Linked DNA regions of Luteibacter rhizovicinus DSM 16549. The main gene of each other region encodes a partner of the protein of the gene in region 2 in a complex. Links are inferred from orthologs where the notes say so. Each region holds a gene or a part of one and is shown on either strand. Other genes may lie near its edges.

Evidence for each region.
Region 1: the proteins of groL (region 2) and metK are in contact, whole or in part, in a cryo-EM structure (PDB 8P4O), measured with the Escherichia coli proteins. The link is inferred for Luteibacter rhizovicinus DSM 16549 from one-to-one orthologs.

The regions. Positions count from the first base shown.
Region 1 is NZ_CP017480.1:861,801-872,841, forward strand. The notes cover bases 4,343-7,183. They hold metK (methionine adenosyltransferase), read left to right. Parts: upstream 4,343-5,073; coding sequence 5,074-6,294; downstream 6,295-7,183. Other genes in these bases: BJI69_RS04065 (phosphoinositide-specific phospholipase C-related protein), read left to right, coding at 4,343-4,897; BJI69_RS04075 (alpha/beta fold hydrolase), read left to right, coding at 6,427-7,183. Also shown: BJI69_RS04055 (glycosyltransferase), read right to left, coding at 1-670; metE (5-methyltetrahydropteroyltriglutamate--homocysteine S-methyltransferase), read left to right, coding at 1,175-3,466; more of BJI69_RS04065, read left to right, coding at 3,641-4,342; more of BJI69_RS04075, read left to right, coding at 7,184-7,362; BJI69_RS04080 (DUF4142 domain-containing protein), read left to right, coding at 7,509-8,036; BJI69_RS04085 (hypothetical protein), read right to left, coding at 8,092-9,276; BJI69_RS04090 (hypothetical protein), read left to right, coding at 9,739-10,149; BJI69_RS04095 (TIGR03067 domain-containing protein), read right to left, coding at 10,190-10,567; BJI69_RS04100 (sugar ABC transporter permease), read right to left, coding at 10,720-11,041. UniProt on the Escherichia coli protein: Catalyzes the formation of S-adenosylmethionine (AdoMet) from methionine and ATP.
Region 2 is NZ_CP017480.1:968,578-979,621, forward strand. What follows is about bases 4,856-7,699. They hold groL (chaperonin GroEL), read right to left. Parts: upstream 7,179-7,699; coding sequence 5,532-7,178; downstream 4,856-5,531. Other genes in these bases: BJI69_RS04520 (co-chaperone GroES), read right to left, coding at 7,239-7,532. Also shown: glnE (bifunctional [glutamate--ammonia ligase]-adenylyl-L-tyrosine phosphorylase/[glutamate--ammonia-ligase] adenylyltransferase), read right to left, coding at 1-2,704; BJI69_RS04510 (LTA synthase family protein), read left to right, coding at 2,839-4,731; divalent-cation tolerance protein CutA, read left to right, coding at 7,727-8,050; BJI69_RS04530 (protein-disulfide reductase DsbD family protein), read left to right, coding at 8,122-10,389; BJI69_RS04535 (TlpA family protein disulfide reductase), read left to right, coding at 10,386-10,925; BJI69_RS04540 (DUF1415 domain-containing protein), read left to right, coding at 10,937-11,044.

The DNA.
Region 1 (11,041 bases), 110 kb from region 2 along the record:
CCGGTGGGGGCCGACCCAACAGCGGCGAGTACATGGCGAGGACACCGTCTCGCGCGTGCTGTCCGCGATGAAAGGGATCGCCCCAGACCGACACCGGGGCCAGCCCGAGCGATTGCCGGAAGTGCCGTACCGCCTTCGTCCAGGGCGAGGTCACGGTCTCGCCAAGGCGCCGCACCCATGCGCCTCGTCGGGGTGACGCACGCAGGAAGCGGTCGAGCCAGTCGATCCCCGTGGCGGGGGGATCGAACGCCGAGAGGAACACGGCAGGCGACAGCGCGGCCGATAACCAGGCGATCCGCCGGGTCTCGCCAAGGATCTGCCCGGCGAAGGCCAGCGTCGAGGTCACGATCGCATCCGCGTCGGCACACACGGGTGCGAGAGCCTCGTAACTGCTCGCCACATCGGCCGCGGCCAGGTCGCGCACGACGAAGCGGGGACCGCGCCAGGGATGAAAGGCGCGCGCGGCGAAGGCCGCCTTGTCCTCGGGCTCGGCAATCCCGCTGGCGAGGACGAAATCCAGCCCCGCCTCGGCGACGGCGTCACGATGGATCCCGTGGGCGCCGATCGTCACGCGATACCCGCGCTGGCGCAGCTCCCGCCCCACGGCGAGGAAGGGAAAGAGATCGCCCTGCGATCCCACCGTCGCCATCACGATATGTCTTCCGGTCATGCAGCGCTCCAGGGAGGTCGGCCCATGGTCGCCGTCGGGATGTCGAGGCGATGCATCGCCACCGATTGACTTTGGGCGTCCATACGGCTAATTTTCCGCTCGTCAGCGGTCTTTATCTCTTTATTCGAATAGAAAGATAAAGCTAAGAGGGAAGCCGGTGTGAATCCGGCGCTGCCCCGCAGCGGTATGTGGAGACAAGCCCGTCACAGGCACTGGATCGGTAGCGATCCGGGAAGCGACGGACAAGGCGGCACCGTTACGGTGCCACATCCACGAGCCCGAAGACCTGCCGCCGACCGGAACGAACGCGCCGTCATGGGCGCGAACGCTCCGTCCGACCTGGATCGTCGTCCCGCGAGGGGCGGCATCCGGTTCGCCCGCGGGGGCGAAGGTCGACGGCTAGCCCGCATGACGCCCCCTGGCCTGTCGCGCCCCGCGCGGCAGGAGCGTGTGCGTCGGCGCCCAGCCGCCCTTCCCTCCTCTTTGCCACGAAGAGGAACATCCATGCCACACGTAACGTATCCGGGCTTCCCCCGCATCGGCCGACGCCGCGAACTCAAGCGCGCCCTCGAGAGTCACTGGAAAGGAGACAGCGGCGCCGACGAACTGCTCGCCGTCGCGCGCGAACTGCGCCAGCGCCATTGGAAGCTTGCCCGCGACGCCGGCGCCGACAGCGTCCCGGTCAACGACTTCTCCCTCTACGACCATGTCCTCGACGCCGCCGTGCTGGTCGACGCCATCCCCCCGCGCTACCGCGACCTCGCGGCGCGCGACCCGCTGGCGGGCTACTTCGCCATGGCCCGCGGCCACCAGGACGGCGATGTCGACCTGCATGCCCTGGAAATGACCAAGTGGTTCGACACGAACTACCACTACATCGTGCCGGAGCTCGAGGCGGGACAGCGCTTCGCAGCGCGCCCGGACAAGGTCGTCGCGGAATACCTTGAGGCCCGCGCGGCCGGTCACGTGGCGCGCCCTGTCCTGCTCGGACCGGTGAGCTTCCTGCGCTTGTCCAAGACCGTCGACGGCAGCGACCCGCTGGCCTTGCTCGACACCTTGCTGCCCGCATGGCTCGGCGCCATCGACGCCCTCGCCGACGCGGGCGCCGACTGGGTGCAGGTCGACGAACCGACCCTCGTGCTCGACCTCGATGCGGCATGGCGCGAAGCGTTCCGGCGGACCTATGCCGCGGTCGCCGCGCACGGACGCGTTCGCATCCTGCTCGCCACCTATTTTGGTGAGCTCGGTGCGAACCTCGAGCTCGCCACGTCGCTGCCTTTGGCCGGCCTGCATGTGGACCTCGCCCGCGCACCGGATCAGCTGGATGCCGTGCTCGATGCCTTGCCGGCCGACCGCGTGCTTTCCGCCGGCGTGCTCGATGGCCGCAACATCTGGCTGAGCGACCCGTCGACCATCCTTCCCCGCGTGGACCGCCTGCTCGCGCGTCTCGGCAACGACCGTCTCTGGCTGTCGACCTCCTGCTCCCTGCTGCACGTGCCGATCGATGTCTCCGAAGAGAAACACCTCCCTGCGCACCTGGCCGGATGGTTGTCGTTCGCCCGGCAGAAGATCGCCGAACTGCGTCGCTATGCGGACGCCGTCGCCGGCGACGACGCCGCGCGGAAAACCCTCGCCCGTCAGCACGAGATCGTCGCCAGCCGCCAGGCCTCCGGCGACGTCGTACGTGCCGACGTGCGCGCCCGCGTACGTCAGCTGACGCCGCAGTTCGGCCAGCGTCGTTCGGCCTTCTCGTTCCGCGCCGACGTGCAGCGCGAGCGCTTCGGCCTGCCCGACCTGCCGACGACGACGATCGGCTCGTTCCCGCAGACCAACGACCTGCGCATCGCGCGCGCCGCGCACCGCTCGGGCAAGCTGGACGACGACGCCTACGCCGCCATCCTTCGTGACGAGGTGCGTCGCGTCGTGCGTTTCCAGGAAGAAGCCGGTATCGACGTGCTGGTGCATGGCGAACCCGAGCGCAACGACATGGTCGAGTACTTCGGCGAGCAGCTGGACGGCTACGTCTTCACCTCGCTCGGCTGGGTGCAGAGCTACGGCTCACGCTGCGTCAAGCCACCGATCATCTATGGCGATGTCGCGCGTCCCGCACCGATGACCGTCGCCTGGTCGGCGTACGCGCAGTCGCTCACCGACAAGCCTATGAAGGGCATGCTCACCGGACCGGTGACGATGCTGCAGTGGTCCTTCGTGCGCGATGACCTGCCCCGCGCCGATGTCTGCCGGCAGATCGCCCTGGCCCTGCGTGACGAAGTGCACGATCTGGAGAAGGCTGGCATCGGCATCGTCCAGATCGACGAGCCCGCGCTGCGCGAAGGCCTGCCGCTGCGTCGCGCGGACTGGGATGCCTATCTCGCCTGGGCCGTCGACGCCTTCCGCATCACAGCCGGGGGCGTCAGCGATGCGACCCAGGTGCACACCCACATGTGCTACTCGGAATTCAACGACATCATCGAGGCGGTCGCCGCGATGGACGCGGACGTCATCTCGATCGAGACCAGCCGCTCGCGCATGGAGCTCCTGGACGCTTTCACCCGGTTCCAGTACCCGAACGGCATCGGCCCTGGCGTCTACGACATCCACTCACCCCGCGTCCCGACCGAAGCCGAAATGGCCGACCTCCTGGCCCGGGCCCTCCGGGTGCTGCGTCCCGACCAGCTCTGGGTGAACCCCGACTGCGGCCTGAAGACCCGCGGCTGGCCGGAGGTCTCCGACGCCCTGAGAGGCATGGTCTCAGTGGCCAGGGCGGCCCGCGAGAGACTGGCCGTGACGGTCTGACATCGAGGCGGCTCTTCTGTGGGAGCCGCTTCAGCGGCGATGAGCCTCCCCGCCCGCGTCAGCTCTCACTGACGCGGGCGCAGGGGAAACCCAGCGGCGCACCCACCCCATTCCCTGACGGAACGAAAGCGCACAACCTCATAACCTACGGCCTTCCACAGGAAGGAGCGTGAGATGAGGAAGAAAGGAATCGCCCTGCTGCTTGCCCTGGCAAGCACGCAGGCTATCGCGGGGGAGCGCCCGTATGTCCACGATCTGGATCGTCGTTTCGACCAGTACACGTGGGTCACCACCCACAACGCGTTCAATACCTTATTGCCCTCCAGCCAGAGCAGGAGCATCCCCCAGCAGCTTCGCGACGGCGTGCGCGGCTTGTCGCTGGATCTGCACGAGTACCAGGGCAGGGTCAGGGTCTGCCACGGCTCATGCGCCCTCGCCGGCCGGCCGCTGGCCACCCATCTCAACGATGAGATCGTCCCCTTCCTTCTGGCCGATCGCCAAGCCATCGTCACGATCCATCTGGAGGACTACGTTTCGCCGTCCGCGCTACGCGCCGAATTGGCAAGAGTCCCTAACCTGGCACGCCTGACATTCAATCCGGACACCTGGAATACCCCTGGCTGGCCGACGCTTCGACAGATGATCGCAGCGAATCAACGATTGCTGATCTTCGATCTGGAATCAAAAAATGCCGGCCGCTACGCCCTCCCCAGCGGCGTGGCGACCATCATGTCCTCCAGGGGCGGTACGTCGGAAAACTACTGGGTGCTGGGCAAGACTATCGGTACGCACGATACCTCGTGCAGGAGCCGCTGGGCCGGTACATTGGAACCGGGACAGGTACAGTTTCGGGGGAAATCATGGCCCCGCCTGTTCGTCATGAACCATTTCCATGAAACCGGGGAATCGCTGCATTCAAGGACGGACAACCGCTACGACAAGCTGATGGACCGTGTGTACGGCACCTGTGCACGCGCCGCTCGTCGCCCGCCAAACTACATCGTCATCGACCACTATCAGCAAGGCGATGCCTTTGAGCTTGCCGGTGTACTCAACCAGGGCGGCATCGTCCTGTACGAAGGCAGGAACGCGACCCAGAACATCGTGTGCGGCATCCCCGGCGGCGAGGCGACCACCATCAACTTCAAGAGCGGAAACCGCCGGGGGTGCGAGAACGACGAGGCCCGCTCGGCTCGTCTGTTCGGTTTGCGTGCCGGCACGACCTTCACCGTATTCGATTCCCCGGATGGAAAGCGATCCGACGACTACACGACGGTTCGCGTCCTCAAGGACCTCGGAAGCCGCACCGTGACGATTCCCTCGTTCCATACCTCATACAAGGACGGCTACGTCGACGTCCAGGCCCGTTACCGGAACGGCCTCGACGGCAAGGTGTCACGCGTGAACGTGGTGCCGGCGACCACCCGATAGGTGCCAGCCGCCCGCCGGGTCGCCGCCGAGACGCGGCCCCGGCCCGCCGCCGCCTGAACATCCATGCAATCGTCACCCCCGGGGCGTACCCTTCCCCCTGCAAACCCGGCAAAGGCCGTGTATCATGGCGCGCCCCCATTTATCTCTTTATCCGTAAAGAAGGATATATACCCACGATGAGCAACTTCCTCTTCACCTCCGAGTCGGTCTCCGAAGGCCATCCGGACAAAATCGCCGACCAGATCTCCGACGCCGTTCTGGACGCCATCCTGGCCCAGGATCCTCGCGCTCGCGTGGCCTGTGAGACGCTGGTGAAGACCGGCGTCGCCATCGTCGCGGGTGAAATCACCACCAGCGCCTGGATCGACCTCGAGGCGCTGACCCGCAAGGTCATCCTCGACATCGGCTACGACTCCTCCGAAGTCGGCTTCGACGGCGAGACCTGCGGCGTGCTGAACCTCATCGGCAAGCAGTCCCCGGACATCAACCAGGGCGTGGACCGCAAGAAGCCGGAAGAACAGGGCGCTGGCGACCAGGGCCTGATGTTCGGCTACGCCACCAACGAGACCAGCGAGTACATGCCGGCGGCGATCCATTACGCCCACCGTCTCGTCGAGCAGCAGACCAAGGTCCGCAAGAAGAAGAACTCGCCGCTGCCGTGGCTGCGCCCGGACGCCAAGAGCCAGGTCACCCTGCGCTACGAGAACGGCGAAGCCGTCGCCATCGACGCCGTCGTGCTCTCGACCCAGCACGATCCGGACGTGAAGCAGAAGGACCTCATCGAAGGCGTGCGCGAGCTGATCCTCAAGCCCGTGCTGCCGGCGAAGCTGCTGCACAAGGGCACCAAGTTCCACATCAACCCGACCGGCAAGTTCGTCATCGGTGGCCCGGTGGGCGATTGCGGCCTGACCGGTCGCAAGATCATCGTCGACACCTACGGCGGCTGGGCCCGTCACGGTGGTGGCGCGTTCTCGGGTAAGGATCCGTCCAAGGTCGATCGTTCGGCCGCCTACGCCGCGCGTTACGTCGCCAAGAACATCGTCGCGGCCGGCCTCGCCGACCGTTGCGAGATCCAGGTCAGCTACGCCATCGGCGTGGCCGAGCCGACCTCGATCTCGGTGACCACCTTCGGCACCGGCAAGATTCCCGACGAGAAGATCGAGAAGCTGATCCGCAAGCACTTCGACCTGCGCCCGTTCGGCATCATCAAGATGCTCGACCTGGTCCACCCGATGTACCAGCAGACCGCCTCGAACGGTCACTTCGGCCGCAAGCCCTACGAGGTCACCGACAAGAACGGCAACACGTTCACGGCGTTCTCGTGGGAGAAGACGGACAAGGCCGAGATCCTGCGCGATGCCGCTGGGCTTGGTGTGAAGGCCGTTCGCGCCAAGTAAGCAAACGCGCGTCTTAAACCATAAGAAAACGGGCGCCCTCGGGCGCCCGTTTTCGTTCGCATGGTTCGATCTATGCCAAAGTGCGGCAACCCGGCATGCAAGGGTTCCACGGCATATCATCGGAGCACGCCCATGGTCCGCTTTCTCTGCGCCACGATCCTGCTCGCTGCCATGAGTCTGCCCGCGCTCGCGGATGTCCGACCCTTTCCGACGACCTTCCGGATCCAGGACATCGCCACCGACGGCGCCACCATCCACGTTCGCGTCGGCGGCACGGGCCCCGCCGTCGTGCTGCTGCACGGCTTCGGCGACACCGGGGACATGTGGGCACCGCTGGCCGAGAATCTGGCCCGGGACCATACCGTCATCGTGCCCGACCTGCGAGGCATGGGCATGTCGTCGCATCCGGACGGCGGCTACGACAAGAGAACCCAGGCGGGAGACGTACGCGCCGTCCTCACCCAGCTCGGTGTCGACCGCGCCGTCGTCGTCGGTCACGATATCGGCACCATGGTGGCCTACGCCTATGCCGCACGCTATCCAGACAAGACCGTGCGCCTGATCGTGATGGATGCGCCTGTTCCGGGTATCCCACCCTGGGACCAGATCGTGCGCAATCCCTTGCTGTGGCACTTCGATTTCGGGGGGCCGGACATGGAGCGCCTGGTCGCAGGGCGCGAACGTATCTATCTGGATCGTTTCTGGAACGAGTTCGCGGGTGACCCGCCGAAAATCGACGAGGGTACGCGGCAGCACTACGCCCAGATCTACGCTCGCCCCGGCGCGATGCATTCGTCCTTCGCCCAGTTCCGCGCCATTCGCCAGGATGCCGACGTCAACCAGGCGTCATTGGCGACGAAACTTCCCATGCCCGTGCTCGCCATCGGTGGCGAAAAATCGTTCGGCGCGAACGAAGCCATCGTCATGCGCAATGCCGCGGGCAACGTCACCGGCCTGGTCATCCCAGGCGCCGGACACTGGCTGATGGAAGAGGCAACGGATGCCACCATCGCTGCGGTGCGCAATTTCGCCGACGGCAAGCCCGTCGCCGGCGCGACGACGCATTGAGCTAGCAGGCCCACAACCTAACGGCCAGCGGCAAAGCGCGCGCCTACCGCTGCCCGTCGCGCTGTCGAAGCCGCCTGGCCGCGACGGTCACGGCGACTTCATGGCCTGGATGCGACACCTGAAGGGTCGCTACAGGAGATGACGCCATGCACCGCACCTTACCCCGCATCCTCGCCACAGCCTTGCTCGCCGCCGCCCTGCCCATGGCTGCCCTGGCCCAGCACACCGATTCCAAGGGTGGCACGCCGACCGACGCCGGCTTCGTCACCAACGCCAGTGGTGCCGGTCTCGCCGAGATCGAAGCCGCGAAGCTCGCCGACACCAACGCCGGTTCGGACAAGGTGAAGACCTTCGCCCACCAGATCATCGCGGATCACACCAAGGCGGGCGAGGAACTGAAGACGCTTGCCGCAGGCGACCGTGGTTACGCCACGGCCGAATCGCCGCCGCCGGCGAACCAGAAGGACATCGACGCGCTGAAGATGCTCAACGGTGCGGCGTTCGACAAGGAGTTCGCGAAGGTGATGGTGGCCGATCACCAGAAGGCCGTGGCGATCTTCGAAGTCGAAGTGGAGAAGGGTTCGAACAAGGATCTTCAGGCGTTTGCGAAGAAGACCCTGCCTACCCTTAAGGAGCATCTGAAGATGGCTCGGGCGTTGAATACCGGGAAGTAGCTGCGGGAGTTAGCGCGAGCGCCCATCGCCAAAGGCTATCGATAGCGGCGCGTGCTTACGGCAACGTGGTCACCACTGCATTGGTGACGTGCGCGCTGTCGTCGGCGACGCCCACCGCGTAAGCACCACTCTTCGAAACAGCCGAAATGCCGTTGCTCGAACCACCGCCGAACAACGCAATGGGTGAGAGCGTGCCCGGCGACGCCGGGTTCCACACGGCGGCCTGGGCATTTTCGCTTGCGTTCTGGCCGCCTACGGTGACCAAGCCGTTATCGCCCAACCCTGTCGCGCCGACCGTGGTGCCACTGTGCAAGGCTGGAATTCCAATGAAGCTCGTCGCCACGCCCGCCTCATTGATGACCAGATAAGCGGCAGTCGACTTGCCATCCGCCGTTTGATAATGCAAGACGATATTGCCCTGCGCGTTCATGAAGTCGCCAACACTCTTCACAGGGGTGCCTGCGACCGAAAGAGATGGCGCCGTCGCCGTCGATGCTGGCGATACCCAGTAGGCCACGCGTGATGTCGGCGCTGTGGGGAAAATGCATGTTCCCATGATGCGAGATGACGCGTTCATTGACTGCACCACGCAATAGGAAGCCCCAGAAGCCTTCGTCAGTACGGTCTTCTGATACAGGCCCAGAAGGCCCGGCGTCGCAATGACGGGGCTCGCCGTGCCGGTGCCGCTCGGACAATTCATCAACACCGCCGGGCTAGCCTGCGCGGTGGGCTCCCCGACATCGGCGGGGACGCAGTTATCGCCCGCGGAGGAAACATCGATGGCCGTCGTCGAGCCCGTCCGCCAGATCACCGCCGTCGCGACGGCACTGCCCGAACCGCTGACACCGGCAATGTCGCCTGCCTGGTTATATGCCGTCGCTTGCGTGGTGACGTCAGCGAGCAATCCCAGGACGCCCGGACGAGGTAACAGCTTCGAAAGCACCCCATTGCCGGTGGGACCCGGATTCCAGACCACGGCAAAGCCGATGCCCGAAGCATCGACACAGCCACCGACGGCCTGCCCACCGTTGGATATTCCGCTCGCGTGGCACGAACGCCCCGCCGCCAACGACGGAAGCGACAGCTCCTGTCCGGCCTGCGCAAGCCAGGCGACAGCCGGGCCGGCGGAACTCGGTGGTGAACACGTGCCCACGCTGATGCCGGAGTCGTTGACGTCCGATGCGACGCATTGGGCGCCGGCATTGTGCCCGAGACTGGTCAGCGAGGACGCGTCAGCCATCGCGGAATGACACGCTAACGCAACGACAAGTGACACTGACGCAACGTGCGGGAGAAGACGTCCGAATCCGTTCATGTCGCGAGTCCTGTGTTTCCATCGATAGTGGAGTTCACGCTAGACCGAACACGGCTATCGGGGAATATCGCCTTGGTTGTAGGCGGCGCCACCGACCGCAGACGTCATCGCTTTCGAATCGACGCGTTACAAAGCGCCGTTCCGATATTGCATAAGAGTTTTATGTGGCCCCATCTCTGGACCGCTCTGACGACAGTCAGCAGCTTGATTTCCGGAATGATCATGAGGGCGTGTCGCCGCTCGAGAGCTTTTCGCGAGAGATCAACCGTACCGGCTCGTCACTGCCGCAAACGCGTGACACCCCCTACAACGTCCGTTCTATAGGCGGCTGACGATGCGCGGCCTATGGTGAAGCTACGAACATCTCATCGTTTCCAAGGACCATACATGAGAACTTTGTCCATACCGGCGCGGGCCTGGATGGCTTGCCTGATCGCCGTCTTGTTCGACGCGACGTCGATCGCGTCGCCAGTCGCCACCGCGACAGGACTGGCCCGCTCCGACGAATGGGAAATGGGTGTTCAGAGCGCGAAGGCGACGTCGAGCAAGATGCTTGCTCGACAGGCCGGGACTTCTGTAATCATCGACATCCAAGTACATGTGACCGCCTTGTCATTTGTATCCCTAGACAAACTTGGTATCACAGGCGCGGGCATCTCGAGCGAAGAGAAGAAACGACTTCAAACGCAATATGATGACTACAATGAGAAACACAACCTGAAGCCCTTCGGAGGACTGCCTCGAGCGTGCAAAGATCAGAATTGCAACGAAGATGTTTTTGGCATCCTGTATCGATAGCCAGACCCTGATCCGGAGCGTGCCCGCCAGTCGCGATGCATCAACCCGCGTGACACCGAACGAATCCACGCAACGTCAACCCGGGTGACGTCACGAATTCGACCGGCCGCGGCATGCCTTCATCCCCCGCGATGAAGACGAACGAATCGCCTTCCAGCACATAGCTCGCCGGCAGCAACTTGCCGGCGTCGTCGCCCATGCTGTCGATCCAGGTGATCGAACGCGGCGTGGTGCTCGGGTCGAGGATGAAATGCCCGGCAAGCAGGAGCTCACCGTTTGGCAGGTTGACGGCGAAGGTGTCGTCTTTGATCGTCGTGATCGCGCCGTTGCCGCCGTGGGCGTCCGGTGGATCGATGACGCCGTTTTCTTCGAAGCGGGTCTGGATCCAGTTGCCCTGGAGGTTTTCTAGTTCGCTCATGATCTTCCTTGAGAGGTGCTCCCTGGCATTTTATCGCCGCTGAAGCGGCTCCCACAAAGAGCCGGCTCTCACAAGAAAGCGGCCCCCACACACGGTGCAGGCTTATGCCCTGTGTGGGAGCCGATTCATCGGCGATGCTCCTTGGCGGGGGATCAGCCATTGCGGTTGGAGCCGGAGAGCACGTCGACCCAGACGGCGAGGACGAGGATCACGCCCTTGATGATCATCTGCCAGGAGTTGTCGACGTCCATCAGCTGCATGCCATTGTCGAGGCTGGCCATGACCAGGGCGCCGATCAGAGCACCGTAGACCGTGCCCGAACCACCGCGCATGGACGTGCCACCGATGAAGCAGGCCGAGATCGCGTCCAGCTCGCCGCCCGTACCGGCGGACGGGGAACCCGAACCGGTGCGCGCTACGGTGATGATGCCGGCGAAGGCGCACATGAGACCCATGATGGCGAACACGACAAGC
Region 2 (11,044 bases):
CGGCCTGCAATTGACTGAACAGACCGACCGAACGCAGCGCATCGATCAGCGTGCTGCTCGCCGTCGTGTCGAGGATCGTCGGATGCTCCGCCGCGTGCGCCAGCACCATGCCCTGAAGCAGGAACTCGATATCGATGAGCGCACCCGCGCCCTGCTTGAGGTCGAGACGCAGGGTATCCGAACGGTCGCGCTCGGCCCGCCAGCGCCGCCGCATCGCACTGACCTCGGCGATGACGCGCGCGCCATCGCGCGGTGTGCAGAGGATGTCCCGGCGTATGCCGGCCAGCACACCGCCCAGCCGGACATCGCCGGCCACCGGTCGCGCGCGCAGCAAGGCCTGATGCTCCCAGGTCCAGGCGCGATCGCGCTGGTAGGCCTCGAAGGCATCGGCACTGGCGACAAGCAGTCCTTTGGAGCCGTCGGGCCGCAGGCGCGTATCGACGTCGTATAGCTTGCCGGCATGGGTCTGCGCGCTCAGCCAGTGCATGACGCGCTGGGCGAGGCGCTGGTACCAGCGTGTCCCGTCGACCGGTCGCGCGCCGTCGCTCATCGCATTGGCCAGCTTGCCGTCGTAAACGAAAACCAGATCGAGGTCCGAAGCGAATCCGAGCTCCTCGCCGCCCAGACTGCCATAGCCCAGGACAGCGAACCCCCCGCCGTCGCCCGGCAGGCGCCCGTGTTGCGCCGTCAGCTCGCGCGTGGCGAGCGCCAGCACGGCGGCGACGATCGCCTCGGCAAGGCCGGCAAGCCGCCGCGCCGTGGCCGGCGCGTCGGCCCGCCCGTCGTTGAAGGCCAGGCCGAGACGAAACGCGATGCTCGAACGGAACTCGTTGAGTCGCTCGAGTTCGCGCTCCGCGTCACGCTCATCCAGCGTGCCAAGCGTCCGCGCAATCTCCGCGGAAATATCGGCACGCTTCAGCGGAAGCTGGTCGATGCGTGGATCGAGAACGTCGTCCAGCAGCAAGGGCTGGGCGATCACCCGCTCCGCCAGGAACGCGCTGTCGGAAAAGACACCCGCAACACGACGCCGTGCATTCGGCTGCTCGTCGAGCAAGGCAAGGTACGAGGATCGCCGAGCGACGGCCTGGACCAGGCGCACCATGCGCAGCAGACTGGCGGACGGCGACGCACTGGCCCGCGCGGCGCCGATGAGTTGCGGCATGAGCCGCTCGAGTCGTTCCCCGGAGCGGGCGGACATGGATCGTACGGCCGCCGCCTGCGGAAGCTTGGTCAGTTGCTCCACGGCGTCGGCACCGCCGGCAAAGCCCGAGGCCTCCAGCGTCGCCGCGCTCAACGAGCCGTCACGAGCGGCAGCCCACAGCTCGACATCGGCGACCGGCGCCGTCGCGGTCTGCCCGGCCTCCGGCACGAGCACGGCGGCGAACTCGGCCGACACGGCGGCGCGATGCGCCGCCAGCTCCACCGCCAACGCATCCCACGACGGGTAATCCAGGCCCAACGCCAGCCTCTCGCGTGAAAGCTCGTCGTCGGGAATGTCATGCGTCTGCGCATCGCGCAGCATCTGCACGCGATTCTCCACGCGACGCAGGAACAGGTAGGCCGCGCGAAGAAGCTTGGCCCGTGCCGTCGGAATGTACCCGCGCGCCTCGCACGCGCGCAGTGCCGGCAGCAACCCGCGCACGCGCAGCGCGGGATCGCGACCGCCACGGATCATCTGGGTCAGCTGGACGACGAATTCGATTTCGCGAATGCCGCCGGGCCCCAGCTTGAGGTTACCGGCAAGGTCCTTGCGCGCCACTTCCGCATCGATCAGCGACTTCATCTCGCGCAGGCCGGCGAAGGCGGTGTAATCGAGGTAACGCCGGTACACGAAGGGCCGCAGCATGTCCTGCAGTTCGCGCCCGGCGGCGCGATCGCCGGCCACGGGGCGCGCCTTGATCCATGCATAACGTTCCCAGTCGCGACCTTCGCGCTGGTAGTACTGCTCCATCGCCGCGAACGGCAGCGCAAGACGGCCGGCGTTGCCGAACGGACGCAGCCGCAGGTCCACGCGCGCGCAGATCCCGTCCACCGTGGGCTCGGCAAGGAGTCGCACGAGTTGGCGCGCCTCGCGGATGAAGTACTCCCCGTTGTCGAGCGAGCGCGTGCCATCGGTATCGCCAGCCGAGGCATAGGCGAGGATCAGGTCGATATCCGATGAGAAATTCAGCTCGTTGCCGCCCAGCTTGCCGAAGCCGACCACGACCATGCGCTGCTCGACGCCGGCGGCGTCGCGCGGACGGCCGAAGCGTGCGTGCAAGGAATGTTCGGACCAGCGCAAGGCCGCGCTCAGCAGGGTTTCGTAGAGGGCACTGGTCGACGCCAGCGTCTCGTCGATGTCGTCGAGCCCGTTCACGTCGCGAAACACCAGGCGAACCGCCTCGGCATGACGGAAACGGCGCAGGATCGACATGCAGCGGTCTTCATCGGCCGGCAGGTCCAGCATGCTGCCCCGCGTCGCCGCGTCCGCGCTGGCGCGGAAGCGCTCGAGGCCGGCAGGAGCGAGCAATTCCGGCTGGCGACGAAAGACGTCGAAGGCGAAGTCCGAAGCCAGCAGCGTGCGGCGGATGCGTTCGGCCACGCCCGCATCGTCGTGAACGGGAATACGGGCCGCCCGACATGCCGCCATCACATCGGCATAACGGTGATCGATGAGTGCCCGTAGTTCGGGGCTTTCGCGCAGGGCTGGCGTAGGGACATTCATGAGGAGGCCATTGTGCCTGAAGCGGCAATTTGCGAAGAATCGTATGAAAAACCGGCGCTTTCGGTGACAACCGATTCATGTCCGTTCCGTTACAGTCCCTATCCCCTCGGGACTGGACGCGGAAGTCGGCTCTTATGACCAGCGCTTCGAAAACCTGGCGTGACCGCGCGGGACGCGCTGTGCTGCCGCTCATCACGGCGGTCCTGTTCGTCCTGCTCACGGGGCTGATCGACGGCAACCCGGGCGTGGGCACGGACCAGTGGCTTGCCCGCCCGGGCCACCTGATCGCCAACGCCATGCCCGGACTGATGCTGGCTACCCTCCTGCTGACGCTCACACGTCGCACCTGGCTCTCCTTTGGTATCGCCTTCCTGGCCCAGGGCGCGGTCTTCGCGGTGAGCGCCATCAAGGTGAAAAACCTGGGCACGCCGTTGCTGCCGGCCGACTTCGGCCTCGTCGGGCAACTGAGCAACGGCGGCCTGTCGCTGCTTTCCGGCTACCTACCGCGGCAGGTCGCTCCCTACCTGGCCATCGCCGCGCTGATCGGCCTGGTCGTCGTCCTGGTTCGCTTCGAGCCTCCCGTGTTCGCACGACGCACCTACGGCCGCCGGATCGTCGCTACCTTCGCGCTCGGCATGCTTTTCGTCACCCTCTTCGCGGGTACGCCGGGCTGGGCGAAGATCTACAACGGCCAGCGCCTCGGCATGATGCCGTGGTCGCCGTCGGAGAACGCCGGATACAACGGCGTCATGTCCAACCTCATGCAGTTTCATCTGCAGGCCTCGCGCAACAAACCCAAGGACGACCCCAAGGCCGCCCTCCAACTCATCGGCGACAACGACGCTGCGTTACGTGAGCACATGGCGCAGGCCGCGCAGCACACCCGGCAACCGCCGGACATCGTCATCATCCAGAGCGAATCGTTTTTCGATCCGTCCGCGGTGAACGGCTACGACGCGGATGTCGCGCCCAACCTGCATCGCCTCACGCAGCAAGGCAGTGGTGGCGGCCTGCACGTGCCGACCTTCGGTGGCGGCACCATCCGCACCGAGTTCGAAGTACTGACAGGCCTTTCACTGCGCTACTTCGGCAACATGCGTTATCCGTACCTGGACCTGCACAACCAGGTGGTGCCGAGCATGGTGCGTGCCCTGCGTTCGCATGGCTACGACACGGTCGCCGTGCACGGGCACAACCCGAATTTCTGGAATCGCCCGGCGGCCTTCAAGGCGATCGGCTTCGACCGCTTCGTCTCGCGTGACGGCTTCCCCGCGGACGCGAAGAACGACGGCACGTACATGGCCGATAGCGCCATGACCGACGAGATCATGGCGCAGTTGCCGGATGCCGGACCGTCCCGCCTGGTCTTCGCGATCAGCATCGAGGCGCATGGTCCTTACGATGGCTCCGACAACACGAATGTCGCCGAGCGCGATGCCATTCCCGTCCCCGCCGGCGTCGAAGGCAAGGACAAGATCGAGTGGCAGAACTACGTCTATCACATGCATCACGCGGACGCCGAACTCGGCCGCCTTGCCGATCTGCTGGCCAGGCGTGAACGCCCGACCATCCTGCTGTTCTACGGCGACCACCTTCCGGCACTGACCAACACGTACAACCACGCCGGCTTCCGCGACGGCCAGCCGTTCGATACGCAGATGGTCCCGTGGGTGCTGGTAGACGCACACAACGACGGCCCCCCGCCGGTCCACGGCGACATGGCGTCATGGATGCTTCCGGGTCTCGTGCTGGAGCGCGCCGGCATTCACGACGACGCGTATTTCGCCCTCACCCAGGTACTCGGCGGCCAGCTCGCCGCGCTCACCCGCTCGCCGGATGCCAACACGGCTGCGGAAGACGCGAACACGAAGCTGACCGATACAGCGATGGGCAATGTCGCCCTGCTTCGCCTGAAGAACAAACTCGATCCCCTGCTCGCCCGCTACGCGCTGCCCGACGCAGGCATCGATGTCGCTCGCCAGCCAGGCGATGCCGAACATGACGCCGAGGCGGGCGCGGGCCAATAGCTTTCCTCAGCGCTTGCGTTGGGGTGTGAGGCGCAGAGCCTTCGGTGCCCACCCTCGCTGGGGGCTCGAGGCAAAGAGCCTTCGGTGCCCACCCTCGCTGCTCAGACAGGTCCTCCGCGTTTCGTACCGGAAAGGCCGCTAACGCGGCCCATGTTCTTACTTGGCCTTCGGCCGCTCCACTTGTGCGGAACTCGCCTCGAGGGTGGGCACCGAAGACTCTTCTCATCCTTGAGGTGCGTGCGGGTCGAGCCGACGAAGCAACGCCGCTTTGGCTGCTGGCTCGTCGCTAGCGCCATCGCCATCGGCATCGCCAAACGGTGACTCGGCGCGCTAGTCGCGATCGTCCGCGCGAGACAGCGCGAGACAGCGCAGCGTCGCTGAATGAGTTCACCGAGCCGGAGTGGATGTACCCGCACGACTGCCGTAGTGGCCCGCTTCGGCGACCGCACCCACGGCTCGCCGTCCCGCTAACCGTATCGTCGTGAGAGACCTTGGTGTCCACCCTCGAGGCGAGTTCCGCACAAGTGGAGCGGCCGTAGGCCAGATAGGCACACGGGCCGCGTCAGCGGCCTTTCCTATACGGAACGCGGAGGACCTGTCTGAGCAGCGAGGGTGGACACCAAGGTCTCCCCGCGAGACGCCCAAGTGTACGGAGCGATGGCGAAGCCGAGCCGCCCCACGAGGTCGACGAGCGAGCCCGCGAACGAAGCACGGCACGTACGCCCGGACATGCGCGAAGAAGCCAAAAAAAAGACCCCGCTTGCGCGGGGCCTTTCGTGTAGCAAGCCAGGTGGCTGGACTTAGAAGTCCATACCGCCCATGCCGCCCATGCCACCGCCACCACCGCCATGGCCGTGGCCGTCGTCCTTCTTCGGCACTTCCGTCACGGCCGCTTCGGTCGTGATGATCGAGCCGGCAACCGACGCGGCGAACTGCAGTGCCGAGCGGGTGACCTTGGTCGGGTCCAGGATGCCGAAGGCGATCATGTCGCCGAACTCACCGGTCGCCGCGTTGTAACCGTAGTTACCTTCGCCAGCCTTGACCTGGTTGACGATGACCGAAGCCTCTTCACCGGCGTTGGTGACGATGGCGCGGAGCGGGGCTTCGAGCGTGCGACGGGTGATCGCGATGCCGAGGTCCTGGTCCGTGTTCTTGCCCTTCAGGCCTTCGAGCGCCTTCAGTGCACGGATCAGGGCGACGCCGCCGCCCGGGACCACGCCCTCTTCGACGGCTGCGCGCGTAGCGTGCAGGGCGTCTTCGACGCGGGCCTTCTTTTCCTTCATCTCGACTTCCGTCGCGGCGCCGACCTTGATGACGGCAACGCCGCCGGCAAGCTTGGCAACACGCTCCTGCAGCTTCTCGCGGTCGTAGTCCGAAGAGGTCTCTTCGATCTGCGCCTTGATCTGCTTGATGCGCGACTGGATGCCTTCGGCATCGCCGGCACCGTCGATGATCGTGGTGTTTTCCTTGGTGATCACGACGCGCTTGGCATGGCCAAGATCGGTGATCGTGGCCTTGTCGAGCGCCAGGCCGACTTCCTCGGAAATGACCGTGCCGCCGGTGAGGACAGCGATGTCTTCCAGGATGGCCTTGCGACGATCGCCGAAGCCCGGCGCCTTGACGGCGGCGACCTTGACGATGCCACGGATCGTGTTGACGACGAGGGTGGCCAGGGCTTCGCCCTCGACTTCCTCGGCAACGATCAGCAGCGGCTTGCCAGCCTTGGCGACAGCCTCGAGCACCGGCAGCAGCTCACGCACGTTCGAGATCTTCTTGTCGTGGATGAGGATGAACGGGTCGTCCAGCTCAACCTGCTGCGACTGCTGGTTGTTGATGAAGTACGGCGACAGGTAGCCGCGGTCGAACTGCATGCCTTCGACGACGTCGAGCTCGTTCTCGAGGCCCGAACCTTCTTCAACCGTGATCACGCCTTCCTTGCCGACCTTGCCCATCGCCGTGGCGATGATGTCACCGATGTTGGAATCGGAGTTGGCCGAGATCGTGCCGACCTGGGCGATCGCCTTGTCGTCGGCGGTCGGGTTGGACAGCTTCTTCAGTTCGGCAACGGCGGCGATGACAGCCTGGTCGATACCGCGCTTGAGGTCCATCGGGTTGATGCCGGCGGCAACAGCCTTGAGGCCTTCCTGGATGAATGCCTGGGCGAGGACGGTCGCGGTCGTGGTGCCGTCACCGGCGACGTCGGAGGTCTTCGAGGCGGCTTCCTTCACGATCTGCGCGCCGATGTTCTCGTACTTGTCGGCGAGTTCGATTTCCTTCGCGACCGAGACGCCGTCCTTGGTGACGGTCGGGACGCCGAAGCTCTTCTCGAGCACGACATTGCGGCCCTTCGGGCCCAGGGTGACCTTGACCGCGTTGGCGAGGGTGTTGACACCCTTCAGCATGCGGGCGCGGACGTCTTCGCCGAAGCGGACTTCTTTCGATGCCATGGTCTTTGAATCCTTAAATGATTAGTAAGTGAGATCGGGGGGAACGGGGCGAGCGAAAGCTCAGCCTTCCAGGACCGCCACGATGTCGTCTTCCTTCAGGAAGACCAGATCTTCGCCGTCGACCTTGATTTCCTGGCCGGCATACTTGCCGAACAGGACCACGTCGCCTTCCTTCACGCCCATCGGACGGAGCTGGCCACTGGCCAGGAGGAGGCCGGTACCGGCAGCGAGCACCTTGCCGCGGGTGGGCTTCTCGGTGGCGCTGTCCGGGATGACGATGCCACCGGCGGAAACGCGCTCTTCTTCGAGACGCTTGACGATGACGCGGTCGTGCAGCGGGCGCAGTTTGCTCATGACTTCTCCAAACATGTGTTTGACGGATAAGGAAAAAGGTCCACCCTGTTAGCACTTGATCAGGGTGAGTGCCAGAATTTTAGCCCTAAGCTTTCCTGATTCGGAAGAGCTGCGGATGGTCGACAGATGGCGGCGCCACGAAACCGTTCAAGGCCCCGGGTTCAAAAAAGGGCGCAAGAGGCCACAATCGACCCATGTCCGAACCCATCGTCGTCCTCATCGCCTGCCCGACGGGCGAACCCGCCGACACCCTCGCCCGCGCCATCGTCGAAGCGGGCCTCGCCGCCTGCGTGAACCGACTGCCCGGCGTGCGGTCCACTTACCGCTGGAAGGGCGAGGTCGTGACCGACGACGAAGACCTGCTGGTTGCAAAGACGACCCGCGAGGCCTTCGCGGCGCTGGAACGCTTCGTCCTGGCACACCATCCCTACGAGGTGCCGGAAATCGTCGCCCTGCCGGTCGTTGCCGGCCATGCCCCCTACCTGGCGTGGCTGGAAGCGAGTGTCGACGCAAGCTAACCCGGGTTCGCCCGGTCATAATGATCGACGCCCCACGCGCCTCGTCACCGCATCGCTCCACGGAGATCACCATGTCGTCGCTTCGCCGCCTTGCGCGGAACCTGGTCGCCGCGTTCGGCCTGTTGCTCGTTGCCCTGCCCGCATTCGCCCAGGGCGACGACGATCTGCTGCCCGTCACCGAGGCGTTTCACCTCACCACGGACGCCAGCCAGCCCGGCATGGTCAAGCTGCATTGGCGCATCGCGCCCGACTATTACCTCTATCGGGGCCGGATCAAGATCAAGGCGGCCGATGCCGGCGCGGTCTCGCTCGGTGAGCCGACCTTGCCGGATGGCCTGAAGAAGCACGACGAATACCTCGGCGACGTGGAGATCTACCACGGCGATATCGAAGCCAGCGTGCCGTACACGCTGCTCGCCGCCGGCACGACCACCCTGGCCCTCGACGTCCAGTACCAGGGTTGCCACGAAGTCGAGCCGAAGATCTGCTACCCGCCGAACACCGAGCACCTGAAGCTCACCATCGGTGGCGCCTCGACCATTCCGACGGGACCCGCTCCGACGGCCGCTGCCGCCACGCCACCCACTGGCGCGACCGCCGCCAATGGCGCCTCGCTGCTCGGCGCCCCGGCCGCGACCCCGGGCACCGATGCCGCCGCCCTGCCGGCCGAGCAGGCGTTCCGCTTCGAAGCCCTGGTCAAGTCACGCGACGCCCTGCTGCTGCGCTGGACCATGCCGAAGGACTACTACCTCTACCGCGACAAGACCGAGATCACGGTCGCCTCGCCCGCTGGTGTCACCACCGGTGAGCCGGAGTGGCCGAGCGGCGTCGCCCACCACGACGAACATTTCGGCGACACCATCGTCTATTTCGATCAGGTGGAGTTGCCCGTGCCGGTCAAGGGCGCGGCGGACGCAAAGACGACCGAACTCGAGGTCGCCTACCAGGGCTGCCTCGAGAACGGCATCTGCTATCCGGTAATGAAGCGTCATATCAGCGTCGACTTCGGCGCCGGTACGGCGACGGTCGGCGCCCCGGCCTCCGCCGCGCCCGCGACGGCCGCCGCCGTGAAGGACGTCGCGCCGACACCCCCGCCTCCGGGCCTCATGCCGAAGAACGAGGCGCCGCTCGGCTTCGTCGCCGCCATCGGCCTGGCGCTGCTCGGCGGCCTCGTGCTGAACCTGATGCCTTGCGTGCTGCCGGTGCTGTCGCTGAAGGCGATCACCGTGCTGGAGAGTGGCGAGAGCCAGGGAGCCGCCCGTCGGCACGCGCTCTGGTACACCGCCGGCGTGCTCGTCGCCTTTGCCGCCCTGGGCGTGATCATCGTCGGCATCCGCGCTGCCGGCCATGGAATCCAGTGGGGCGCGCAGTTCCAGCAGCCGCTGGCGATCGGCATCCTCGTCTACGTGATGCTCGCCGTGGGCCTGTCGATGTCGGGCGTGTTCGAGATCGGCGGCTCGCTGGGTAACGTCGGCAGCGGCCTGGCGTCGCGCTCGGGTCCGTCGGGCGACTTCTTTACCGGGGTCCTTGCCGTCGTCGTCGCCAGCCCCTGCACGGCGCCCTTCATGGGTTCGGCGATCGCCTTCGCCTTCGCCGCCCCGGTCGCCGTGGCCTTCCTGATTTTCCTCGCCCTCGGCCTTGGCCTCGCACTGCCCTTCCTGTTGATCGGCTTCGTGCCGGCGATCGCCCGGCTGTTGCCGCGCCCCGGTCGCTGGATGGAGACGCTGAAGCAGGCGTTGGCCTTCCCGATGTATCTCACGGCGGTGTGGCTGCTGTGGGTGCTGACCAAGCAGCGGGGCGCGGACGCGACGGCCCTCGTGCTGGCCGGTGCCGTCCTGTTGGCCATGGCGCTGTGGTGGTATGGCCGCCACGCCAACCGCGACCGCGGCCTGTCCTGGATCTTCACCGCCGTGCTCGCGGTGGGCGCCGTGGCGGCCCTGTGGACCGTGCACGGCCTGCCGGCGCCGACCGCGGCCACGGTCGCCAGTGACGGCATCGTGCCGTACTCGCCGGAGAAACTCGCCGAGCTGCGTGCCGCCGGCACACCCGTGCTGGTCGACATGACCGCGGACTGGTGCATCACCTGCAAGGCCAACGAACACGCGGTGCTCGACACGGACGACTTCAAGGCGCTGCTCAAGCGCACCGGCACCGTGTACATGCGCGGCGACTGGACCGACGTGAACGCGACCATCGCCGCCTTCCTGGAGCAGTACCACTCGGTGGGCGTGCCGCTGTACGTGGTCTACCCGAAAGGAGGTGGCGACGGCCATAAGCTCTCCACCGTGCTTACCTACGACACCGTCAAGCAGGCACTCGAGGCCGCCGCGTCGCCATGACACGCGGCCCGACCTTCTGGATCGTCGTACTGGCGATCCTCGGGGCGACGGGCGGATTGTGGGTCGAGCACCGGCGCCTGCATCCGCCACCGCCCCCAGGCGTGACGGTGGCCGACATCGGCGACCCGGCACCGGAAGCCAGCTTCGTGACCGTCGAAGGTAAGGCACGTCAGCTGTCGGACTGGCACGGCAAACGCGTGCTCATCAATTACTGGGCGAGCTGGTGCGGGCCGTGCAGGCAGGAGATGCCCCTGCTCGACGCGGCGTATTCGCGCTACCGGGACCGCAGCATCGTGGTGCTCGGGCTGGCCGAAGACACGGCAACCGGCGTCCGCGGTTATCTCGCCCGGCGGCCGGTGAGCTACCCCATCATGCTCGTGGATGCCGACGCGCCCGGCGGGTCCCTCTCGCTCGGCAATACGCGTCGCGTCCTGCCCTATAGCGTCCTGATCGGTGAAGACGGGCGTATCCTGCGCCGCAAAGTGGGCACGTTTACCGGGCCCGAACTCGACGAATGGCTCGCCCCCGCACGATGAAGGACACCCCCATGGATGGTCTGCCGACCCCCGACGAAGCGATCGCACGCAGCCAGGCATGGCTGGAGAAGGCCGTGATCGGCCTCAACCTGTGCCCGTTCGCCAAGGCCGTGCACAAG